2 regions of the Paraburkholderia sp. BL18I3N2 genome follow, and region 2 is predicted to be linked to the other one. Evidence: riboswitches for the same ligand, from Rfam matches in the RefSeq annotation. Region 2 holds a riboswitch; the other holds the start of a gene.
What was found. Region 2 has a riboswitch for thiamine pyrophosphate ahead of B0G75_RS32640 (FAD-dependent oxidoreductase). Riboswitches for the same ligand answer to the same signal wherever they lie in the genome.
Positions count from the first base shown of each region.

Region 1 (5,132 bases), on a different contig from region 2:
GGTTGGCATCTGCGACGGCGTCCTGGATGCGGATATCGCGGCGAATCTGTGCGTCGCCCGCGACGAGCGGCACCGGGCCGATCCATTGCCGCACGACGCGTTCGTGATGCAAGGTGACGCCGCTGTTTTCGCCGGCGCCGACTTGCGAGCTCAGGGAGTTTTCATAGACAGCGACGTAGGCGTCGAGTTGGCCGGCCGTGTCCGCCAACTTGCTCGTGAATTGCGCCGTGACGTCGAACGCACCCGACGCCTGCTGCGCTTTGAGTTCTAGTGCGACGTTCGCCTGCGCCGGCTCGGCGACGACCTTGCCGATGCGGCTCTCGAAACTGTCGCGTTGCGACCAGCTACGCAGCTCGCGTCCCGAGACGAAGATTTCCGGCGTGTAGATGGTGTGCCCGCCGGCAAGATCGGTGAGCGCCTGCTGACGTTCGGTGAAACGATGTTGCGAGAAGCGGTCGGTCCAGCCGAGACTGTTCCAATAATCCACGTGCAGCGCCAACGGCACGATGCTTTGCGTCGCGCCGCTGTTCTTCCATTGGCTCAGCCAGTTGTCGGCGGGCGGGCAGCTATTGCAGCCTTCACTGCTGTACAGCTCGACCAGCGCCACGCGATGCGCCGGGCTATGCGCGCTGCAGATGGCGCCGGCCGCGTCCGCGAGACCGCTGGTCACAAGCGTGGTCAGCGCGACAGCGAGCGCGATGCTTCGAGTGAAGCGCCGATCGTCTCGGCGGGGTCCGGCGGTTTGCATGGCGTGCTCCAATCAGGATCTGCACGTTTGTCGAACCGCACGCCCGGTTATGACAGCCCGTTCCAACTTTTTTCCTGAAGCGCGAAGACGCCGGGCGATGCACGACTCGCGTGCTAACATTAGCCTTTCTATTGCGCGCGTTCAGTCAGATGAATGGCGGCGTCCTCTTCACTCTCTTTCGTTACCCGCCGGCTACCTCGATGCGCTTTCCGACTTCCCGTGCCTTCTTCCGCTTGCGCCCCCGTCGCGCAACCGGCTGCGCGCGCGCGGAACTCATGCCGCGTCGCGCCGGCGAGCCGTCCCGAACGCTCCCGCTCCACGCCGCCCGGCGCCCGATCTAACGCTGCTCGCTCCATTGCCTGAGCCGCGTTGCCGGGCTCCGGGCCGATCTCATCCGCACGCTGTTTCCTCAAATGTAGATCGAATTGGAGTACCCGTCGTGAAAAAGACGAAAACCTGTTATCTCACCGAACTCGACGTCGCCCGTCTCGAGAAACACGCTGCCAGAGCCGGCGCGCAAGCGCATTTGCAAGACATGCTCGACGACGTGCTGGAACGCGCCGTGATCGTCGATTCGCGCGAGATTCCGGCCAACGTCGTCACGATGAACTCACAAGCCACGCTGGTCGACGAAACTAGCGGCGAGGAGATGACCTGGACCGTCGTCTATCCGCCCAATGCGGACTTCGCGCACGGCCGCCTGAATGTGTTCTCGCCCGCCGGCATCGCCTTGCTCGGCGCCAAACGCGGCGAGCGCATCCGCTTCACGCCGCCGAGCGGCACGGAGAAAGTGCTGAAGCTGGAAAAGATCCTGTTTCAGCCCGAAGCCGCCGACGATTTCACGTTGTAAGCAACGCCCCGCACGTCACGCGTAATTTTTTCGGCATCATCTCCGGCTGCCCCGTCGATCCACAGAAGCGCGTAGCGGCCTGCTGCTATTTCCGTCATTCGAATTTTCTAGATGGGTTGCCAAGCAGCGGGCGGCCGGTGTATCGTGTGCGCTGCTAACGCGGGGGTCCTGCGTCGCACGGAGGTCGGAGGTCCGTGCTGCGTGGGTGAGAAATACCCTTTGAACCTGATCTGGATAATGCCAGCGCAGGGAAGCGTACGGATTTCGCACCCAAGCCTTATCGCCTCATCTCTCGCGAATTCCGACTACTTCCGTCTCGTCTCCTGCTTAGCCGCCCCATATAGCTTTGCATAGGAGATACAGATGAACGCCAATCCGAAGTTCCTTTCCGCCGACGCTCACGTCGACGAAGCCGCTGTCGCGCCGCTGCCGAATTCCCGCAAGGTCTACGTGACCGGCTCGCGTGCCGACATCCGCGTGCCGATGCGCGAAATCTCGCAGGCCGATACGCCCGACAGCTTCGGTGGCGAAAAAAATCCGCCGGTCTATGTCTACGACACGTCGGGCCCTTACTCCGATCCGGAAGCGAAGATCGACATCCGCGCCGGTTTGCCCGCACTGCGCCAGGCCTGGATCGAAGAGCGCGGCGACACCGAAGCGCTGACGGGTCTGTCGAGCGACTTCAGCCGCGAGCGCGCAGCCGACACGGCCACCGCCGATCTGCGCTTCAAGGGCCTGCATCGCACGCCGCGCCGCGCGATCGCCGGCAAGAACGTCTCGCAGATGCACTACGCGCGGAAAGGCATCATCACGCCGGAAATGGAATACATCGCGATTCGCGAGAACCAGCGCCGTGCCGAGTATCTGGAAAGCCTCAAAACGAGCGGCCCGAACGGCGAAAAGCTCGCGGCGATGATGGGCCGCCAGCACCCGGGCCAGGCATTCGGCGCGAGCGCGTTCGGCCCGAACGGCCTCACGGCGATCACCCCGGAATTCGTGCGCGAAGAAGTGGCGCGCGGCCGCGCGATCATCCCGAACAACATCAATCACCCGGAAAGCGAACCGATGATCATCGGCCGCAACTTCCTCGTGAAGGTGAATGCGAACATCGGGAACTCGGCGGTGACGTCCTCCATCGGCGAGGAAGTCGACAAGATGACGTGGGCGATCCGCTGGGGCGGCGATACGGTGATGGATCTGTCGACCGGCAAGCATATCCACGAAACGCGCGAGTGGATCATCCGCAATTCGCCGGTGCCGATCGGCACGGTGCCGATTTACCAGGCGCTGGAAAAGGTCAACGGCAAGGCCGAAGACCTGACGTGGGAAATCTTCCGCGACACGCTGATCGAACAGGCCGAGCAAGGCGTCGATTACTTCACGATTCACGCGGGCGTGCGTCTGCAATACGTGCCGCTCACGGCCAAGCGCATGACGGGCATCGTCTCGCGCGGCGGCTCGATCATGGCGAAGTGGTGCCTCGCGCATCACAAGGAAAGCTTCCTGTACGAGCATTTCGAAGACATCTGCGAAATCATGAAGGCGTATGACGTGGCCTTCTCGCTCGGCGACGGCCTGCGTCCCGGCTCGATCTACGACGCCAACGACGAAGCGCAGCTCGGCGAACTGAAAACGCTCGGCGAACTCACGCAGATCGCGTGGAAGCACGACGTGCAGACCATGATCGAAGGCCCCGGCCACGTGCCGATGCAGTTGATCAAGGAGAACATGGACCTGCAACTGGAATGGTGTGACGAAGCGCCGTTCTACACGCTGGGACCGTTGACGACCGACATCGCTCCGGGCTACGACCACATCACGTCGGGCATTGGCGCGGCGATGATCGGCTGGTTCGGCACGGCCATGCTCTGCTACGTCACGCCGAAGGAACACCTCGGGCTGCCGAACAAGGACGACGTCAAGACCGGCATCATCACGTACAAGCTGGCCGCGCACGCCGCCGATCTGGCGAAGGGCCATCCGGGCGCGCAGGTGCGTGACAACGCGCTCTCCAAGGCGCGCTTCGAATTCCGTTGGGAAGACCAGTTCAACCTCGGTCTCGATCCGGACAAGGCGCGCGAATTCCACGACGAAACGCTGCCCAAGGATTCGGCAAAGGTCGCGCATTTCTGCTCGATGTGCGGCCCGCACTTCTGCTCGATGAAGATCACGCAGGACGTGCGCGAGTTCGCCGCGCAACAAGGCGTCACCGACGACGAAGCATTGAAGAAAGGCATGGAAGTGAAGTCGATCGAGTTCATGAAGAAAGGCGCTGAGATTTATCAGCGGCAGTAAGGTTCGACTCGCGGATCGGGCGTCGTCATTACGCCACCCGATCCGCCAAGCCTCTCCTTGCAGCAACGAAGCCCGCCACTGGCGGGCTTTTGCGTTTGCGCGACCCGGGCACGCCGCGTGCTAGATGAAGAACAACATTTGATTACGAAACCGTCGGTTCGCTGACAAGCGCACACATCTGGATACAGGATGCGGCGATACCATCAAATGCAGGGGCGGTGCTTACTGCCGACCATAACTACTGGAGTCGACATCATGAAATCGATACGTCAAATCGGTACGTTTGCGGCCATCGCGGCCATCCTGGTGAGCCTTTCCGCATGTGAGGGCATGAGCCGTCAGGGGCGCGACACGGCAATCGGCGCGGGTCTGGGCGGCGCGGCGGGCGCGGCGATCGGCGGCAATGCGCTGTCGACGCTCGGCGGCGCGGCGGCGGGCGGCGTCATTGGTCATGAGGTGGGCAAGTAATCGACAAATGAAGCGTACGGCAACAGGTCGCGACACCGGCTGCAACGAGGCGAAATAAGCCGTTACGGTTTTGCAATCCTGTTGGCCCAGAGGCGGCGTAAGCTCATGACGTGACGCCCTGATTGCGGCGTTCGATTCAACCAGGAGCGCGTCATGAAGTCCCGCCTCATCAACACGGCGTGTGCGATCGGTCAGCGGTTGCCGCTGCGCTTTTCCCAGTCTTTTCCACGTCTCTCGCAAGCAGGCATCGCGCTCGGCGGCGCGGTCTGTTTGCTCACGCTCTCCGGCTGCTATTACCCGTACGGTTACTATCCGGCGGGCTATTCGCCGTATTACGCGACGGCGGTCCCCGCAGCGGGAACGCAACAGGCAGTCCCGGTCGGGCAAGACGACTACTCAGCGGCTCAACAGCAACCACAGCAGTCGCAACAAGCGCAGACAGGTCAGGCAACCTCGCCGCCGACATACGCGGTCGCCGCCCCGCCCGTGTATGTCGCACCCGCGCCCGTTTACTATCCGCCACCGGTCTACCCGGCCTACTACGGCTATCCGGGTTGGTATGGACCGTCGGTGTCGATCGGCGTCGGATTCGGTGGTTATTGGGGTGGCCACGGCGGCGGATGGGGCGGCCATGGCCATTGGCACTAACGCCACCTACGCCGTTCAACCTCCTGATCTTCACACGATGCGCTTGCACAGCAGAGTCCCGCGGTGCCGTGCGGTGCCCGCGCGACATCGCGCGCTGCGTGCCGCGTCAACGGCCCGCGCAAG
Region 1 covers NZ_PVNC01000007.1:98,990-104,121, forward strand. The annotation lists gene B0G75_RS20240 (thioredoxin family protein) at 1-748, opposite strand, end outside; gene B0G75_RS20245 (GreA/GreB family elongation factor) at 1,188-1,598, shown strand; TPP riboswitch at 1,750-1,868, shown strand; gene thiC (phosphomethylpyrimidine synthase ThiC) at 1,962-3,893, shown strand; gene B0G75_RS20255 (glycine zipper 2TM domain-containing protein) at 4,149-4,361, shown strand; gene B0G75_RS20260 (hypothetical protein) at 4,515-5,009, shown strand.
Region 1: another riboswitch for thiamine pyrophosphate. It lies ahead of thiC (phosphomethylpyrimidine synthase ThiC); the one in region 2 lies ahead of B0G75_RS32640 (FAD-dependent oxidoreductase).

Region 2 (5,132 bases):
CGAACCCGACGGACCGCGCACCAGCCAGCGCGAGCCCGGCTGAATCGCCACATCGCGAATGCGCGACAGCGGGTTGCCGTTAGGCAGGGCGAGCTTGAGGCCATCGGTGGAGAGCTTGTCTTCGTCGACGAAATGCAGATTGATGCCGCCATGCGCGGTAGCTGGCGAGACCGATTCCTTCAGACGCGGTGCATGCACGACGCGCTTGAATTCACGCAACCGGTTCACGGTAGCGCGCCATTCGACCAAGGTGCCGTAACTGTTGATGAACCACGAGAACGAATCGCTGACGGTGCCGAAGGCGCTGGAAATCTGCATCAGCACGCCGAACGTGAAGGCGCCGGCAAAGTAGCGCGGCGCGGCGACCACCAGCGGGAAGATGATCGCGATCTGACCATAGAAGCTCAGTACGAAAGTGAGCCGCTTGGTGTACTTCATCACCTGCCACCAGTTGTCGCGGATGCGGCCGAACAGCGAGTGCGCGTTCGCTTTCTCGGTGTCCATGCCGTTGTAGAACGCGATCTGCTCGGCATTTTCACGCAGACGGATCAGGCCGAAACGGAAATCCGCCTCGACTTTCTGCGCCTGGTAATTGATCGGCACGAGCGGATGGCCGACCTTCTGGATGATCAGCGAGCCAACCACGGCGTAGAGCGCCGCGGCCCACACCATGTAGCCGGGAATCTCGATCGGCATGCCGCCGAGCGAAATGGTCAGCGCGCCGGCCAGCGACCACAGGATGGTGATGAACGACACCAGCGTGACGACGGTGGACAGCAGGTCGAGCGTCAGCGAGAGCGTGCTGGTGGCGAACGACTGCAGGTCGTCGCTGATCCGCTGGTCGGGGTTGTCGGCGAGGCGGTCGCGCTCGATGCGGTAGAACGCGCTGTCCTTCAGCCACTCGTTCAGATAGCGCGTGGTCAGCCACTGGCGCCAGCGGAAGCCGAGCATCTGGCGCAGATAACGGCCGTACACCGCGAGAATGATGAAGCCGAACGCGAGCCCCGAGAACACCATCAGCAGGTGGGGGAAGTCGTGCACATTCTTGGTTTGCAGCGCGTTGTAGAAGTCGGCGCTCCAGCGGTTCAGCCGTACGTTGATCCACACCACGAGCAGATTCATCACGATGATCGCGATGAGGAGGCCCCATGCCGTTTTTCGTTCTTCGGAAACCCAGTAGGGTTTGATCAGGCTCCAGGCGGAGACTTTTTCGTCCGGCGGCAGCACGGGGGTGGCAGAGGTATTCGGTGTCATGAGCATCCTGAAGTAGTGCTGGCCCATTCGGGGCTGACCCATTTTGGGCGAGCCCGTCGGCGGGCTGCCCTGCGGCGGGTTTGCGGTACATGCCCGGGCGTCGTGCTCGACGAACGCCCGCCCGGGTGAGCGTCAGATTCTGGCGTGAAGCCCTTAAGCGAAAATTAATTTGCGCTGCGAGGTCCCGCGCCGGTGCCGCTGCGAGGATGGCGGGACGGCGTGCCGCCCGCGCCGCGCTCGTGCGGCATCCTGTGCTGGCATTGTGCCAGAGCGCCGCCGTCGGCCGCATTGATAACGTCAAAGATGGTGCCGGATCAAATCGCGCGCGACGCGGCCAGCCGCTGGTTTGCGGGCGCCGCGCCTTTTATGGTCTAATGACCTTCGACGAAACAGGGGTGCTTCGCGCACAGGCGGCATGATTTTCATGGCGCAGCGGCGAGGCTGAGAGACACCCTTTGCACCCGATCCGGGTAATACCGGCGCGGGAAGTTTCCGGAAGCAGCCAGTCTTCCATTCCCCGCCGGGCAGCGTCCGTCATTGGATCGCGCATTGTCCGGCCGGCCTCACCCGCCGGTTTCGTCCTGGGTACGTGCGTTGTGTTGCCGTACGGAAAGGACTCGATGACCGCCTATTCTTCAGATATGTGTTTTGCTCTTCGTCACGCCGCCTTCGGCGCGCCGTGCTTCAGCTTTGCTTGCCGTCCTGAAACGGAGTGTGCGCGATGACGCGTTCTGCACAACCCGATTTCGCCGTGCTCGGCGGTGGCCTGTGCGGGCGGCTTGTGGCGTGGCGTCTCGCCGGACAGGGGCATCGCGTGGCGCTTTATGAGCGTGGCGATGCCGCCGGTACGCAATCGGCCGCGTGGGTCGCCGCGGCGATGCTGGCACCGCTCGCGGAAGCCGCCAGCGCAGAACTGCTGATCACGCGCCTCGGCGCGAGTTCGCTCGAAACGTGGCCGCAAGTGCTGGCCGAGTTGCCCGAGCCCGTGTTTTATCAACGCAATGGCACGCTGGTCGTGTGGCATCACTCGGATCGAACCGAAGCGCCGCTGTTCGAACGCCGGGTGCGTTCGAATGCGCCCGCTGAACTGCTGGACGGCGGTTTCGTCACGCTGGCAGGCGCGCAGCTCGGCGCCGCCGAGCCTGCTTTGGCGGGCCGCTTTAGCCAAGGTTGGCTGCTGCCACGTGAAGGCCAACTGGATAACCGCCAGGTGCTCACAGCGCTGGCCGCGGGTATCGCGCAACGCGGCGTCGACACGCACTGGAATACGCCGGTCGACGAGCGTGCGCTGCCGCCCGCGCGTATCACGATCGACTGCCGCGGCCTCGGCGCGAAGCCCGTGCTGCCCACGCTGCGCGGCATTCGTGGCGAAGTCGCGCGCGTGCATGCGCCCGGTATCAAGCTGACGCGGCCGGTGCGGCTGCTGCATCCACGCTATCCGCTCTACATCGCGCCGAAGCAGGACGATCTCTACGTGATCGGCGCGACCGAAGTGGAAGGCGAGGACATGTCGCCGGTCAGCGTGCGCTCCGCGCTCGAACTGCTGAGCGCGGCGTTTTCCGTGCATCCCGGCTTCGGCGAGGCACGCATCCTCGAACTGAATTCGCAGTGCCGCCCAACTTTGCCGGACCACCGTCCGGCCTTGCTGTGGGACGGCGCGCAGACATTGCGCGTGAACGGCCTGTACCGGCACGGCTACATGATCGTGCCCGAAGTCGCCGACGAAGCCGTGCGCTTCGCCGCGGCGCTGCTCGACGGGCGCATCGGCGACGCCGATGCCTTCGCCGACTGGCAGCGCGACGCGCGCTGGAGCGAGCTCTTTCAACTGGATTCCGCGCGGGAGCCGGCATGAGCGTTGCGCGACTCGTCATTGCGCAGACGAGCACTGCACGTCACGCCGCTTTCGCCATCGACTGAAACGTATTCGAACACCATGGACATTCATATCAATCAGAAGCCGTTGTCGCTGCCCGAAGGCGCGACCGTCGCCGACGCGCTCACCGCGTTCGGCGCACGTCCGCCGTTTGCGGTCGCGCTGAACGGCGACTTCGTGGCGCGCGCCCAGCATGCGGCGCGCGCGCTGCAAGCGGGCGACAAGCTCGATGTCGTGCAACCCGTGGCCGGCGGCTGAACGTCCGCCGCGCACTGCGGGAACACCGGATTGCCGGAGACAGGATTGCTGGAGACAAACAGGATTATGCAAATGACTTCCCCCCAAACCGCCGACGCGCTCACGCTCTACGGCCAGACCTTCGCGAGCCGCGTGCTGCTCGGCACCTCGCGCTACCCGTCGCTGCAATCGCTGTCCGATTCCATCGACGCCGCGCGGCCCGGCATGGTGACCGTCGCGCTGCGCCGGCAGATGAACGAGGGCGGCGCGGAAGCCGGCTTCTTCGATCTGCTGAAGCGCCATGGCGTGCCGCTGCTGCCGAACACGGCCGGCTGCCTGACCGTCGGCGAGGCGGTGACGACCGCGCATATGGCGCGCGAAATCTTCGAGACCGAGTGGATCAAGCTCGAACTGATCGGCGATGACTACACGCTGCAGCCCGACCCGGTCGGTCTGATCGAAGCGGCCGCGCAACTGATCAAGGACGGCTTCAAGGTGCTGCCGTATTGCACCGAAGACCTGGTGATCGGCCGCCGTCTGCTGGACGCCGGCTGCGAAGCGCTGATGCCGTGGGGCGCGCCGATCGGCACCGGCAAGGGCGTGATCAACCCCTATGGGCTGCGTGTGTTGCGGGAGCGTCTGCCGGACGTGCCGCTGATCGTCGACGCCGGTCTCGGTGTGCCGTCGCACGCGGCGCAGGTGATGGAATGGGGTTTCGACGGCGTGCTGCTGAACACGGCTGTGTCGCAGGCGACCCACCCCGACGCGATGGCGCGCGCCTTCGCGCTGGGTGTCGAAGCGGGCCGCCAGGCTTTTCTGGCGGGACCGATGGCCGAGCGCGAAAGCGCGCACGCGAGCACGCCGGTGGTCGGCATGCCGTTCTGGCATCAAGACGGGAGCGCCGTATGACGCAGACTTTGACATTGAAGGACCGCGACCTTTTCTGGCCGCCCGCCGACGAACTCACCGAAGCCGCCGAGCGCATCCGCGCCCGGCTCGGCGACTGGCCGCCGACCCACGCGCCGTGGCGCATCTGCCTGACCGCGCCGGACGAACCGAACGGCGGCGATCTGATCGTGATCGCCGACGCGCAGCAGCATGGTGAGCAGGTGGCGCGCTGGCTGGTGCGGGGCGCCGGCGTGATCGAAGCCGCCGAGGACAAGGCCACGTTGCATCTGGGCGGCGAAAAATACCGTCTCGAAGGCCATCTGGCGGAAGACTGGATTGCCGCGCTGGCGGCGTTCCTCGACTGCGGTTTCGACCCGCATGACGCGCTGGTGCTGGCGCTGGCCTGGCGCGACGGCGATGAAAGCCGTACCGACGACGCCTTTCCCGCCGATCTCAGCCATTTCCCGCGTCTAGCCGGCTTGCCCGACGCGCCGCCGCAGGCGTTCCCGCGCTGCCCGGACCGGTTGGGGTTGTATCCAGTGCTGCCGACGGCGGAGTGGGTCGAACGCGTAGTGGGCTTCGGCGTGAAGACGGTGCAGTTGCGCCGCAAATCAGCCGAACCCGCCGATGAGCTGAAGCATGAAATTGCCCGCTGCGTGGCCGCCGGCCGTCAGCACGACGCTCAGGTGTTCATCAACGACCATTGGCAGGCCGCGCTCGAGGCGGGGGCATACGGCGTCCATCTCGGTCAGGAAGACGTGCATACGGCGGACCTCGCCGCGCTCGCTGCGGGCGGCGTCCGGCTCGGCCTGTCGACCCACGGTTTCTACGAGATTCTGAGAGCACTGCATTTCCGGCCAAGCTACATTGCTCTGGGTGC
Region 2 covers NZ_PVNC01000019.1:80,688-85,819, forward strand. The annotation lists gene B0G75_RS32635 (ABC transporter ATP-binding protein/permease) at 1-1,254, opposite strand, end outside; TPP riboswitch at 1,636-1,759, shown strand; gene B0G75_RS32640 (FAD-dependent oxidoreductase) at 1,976-3,106, shown strand; gene thiS (sulfur carrier protein ThiS) at 3,188-3,385, shown strand; gene B0G75_RS32650 (thiazole synthase) at 3,458-4,273, shown strand; gene thiE (thiamine phosphate synthase) at 4,270-5,132, shown strand, end outside.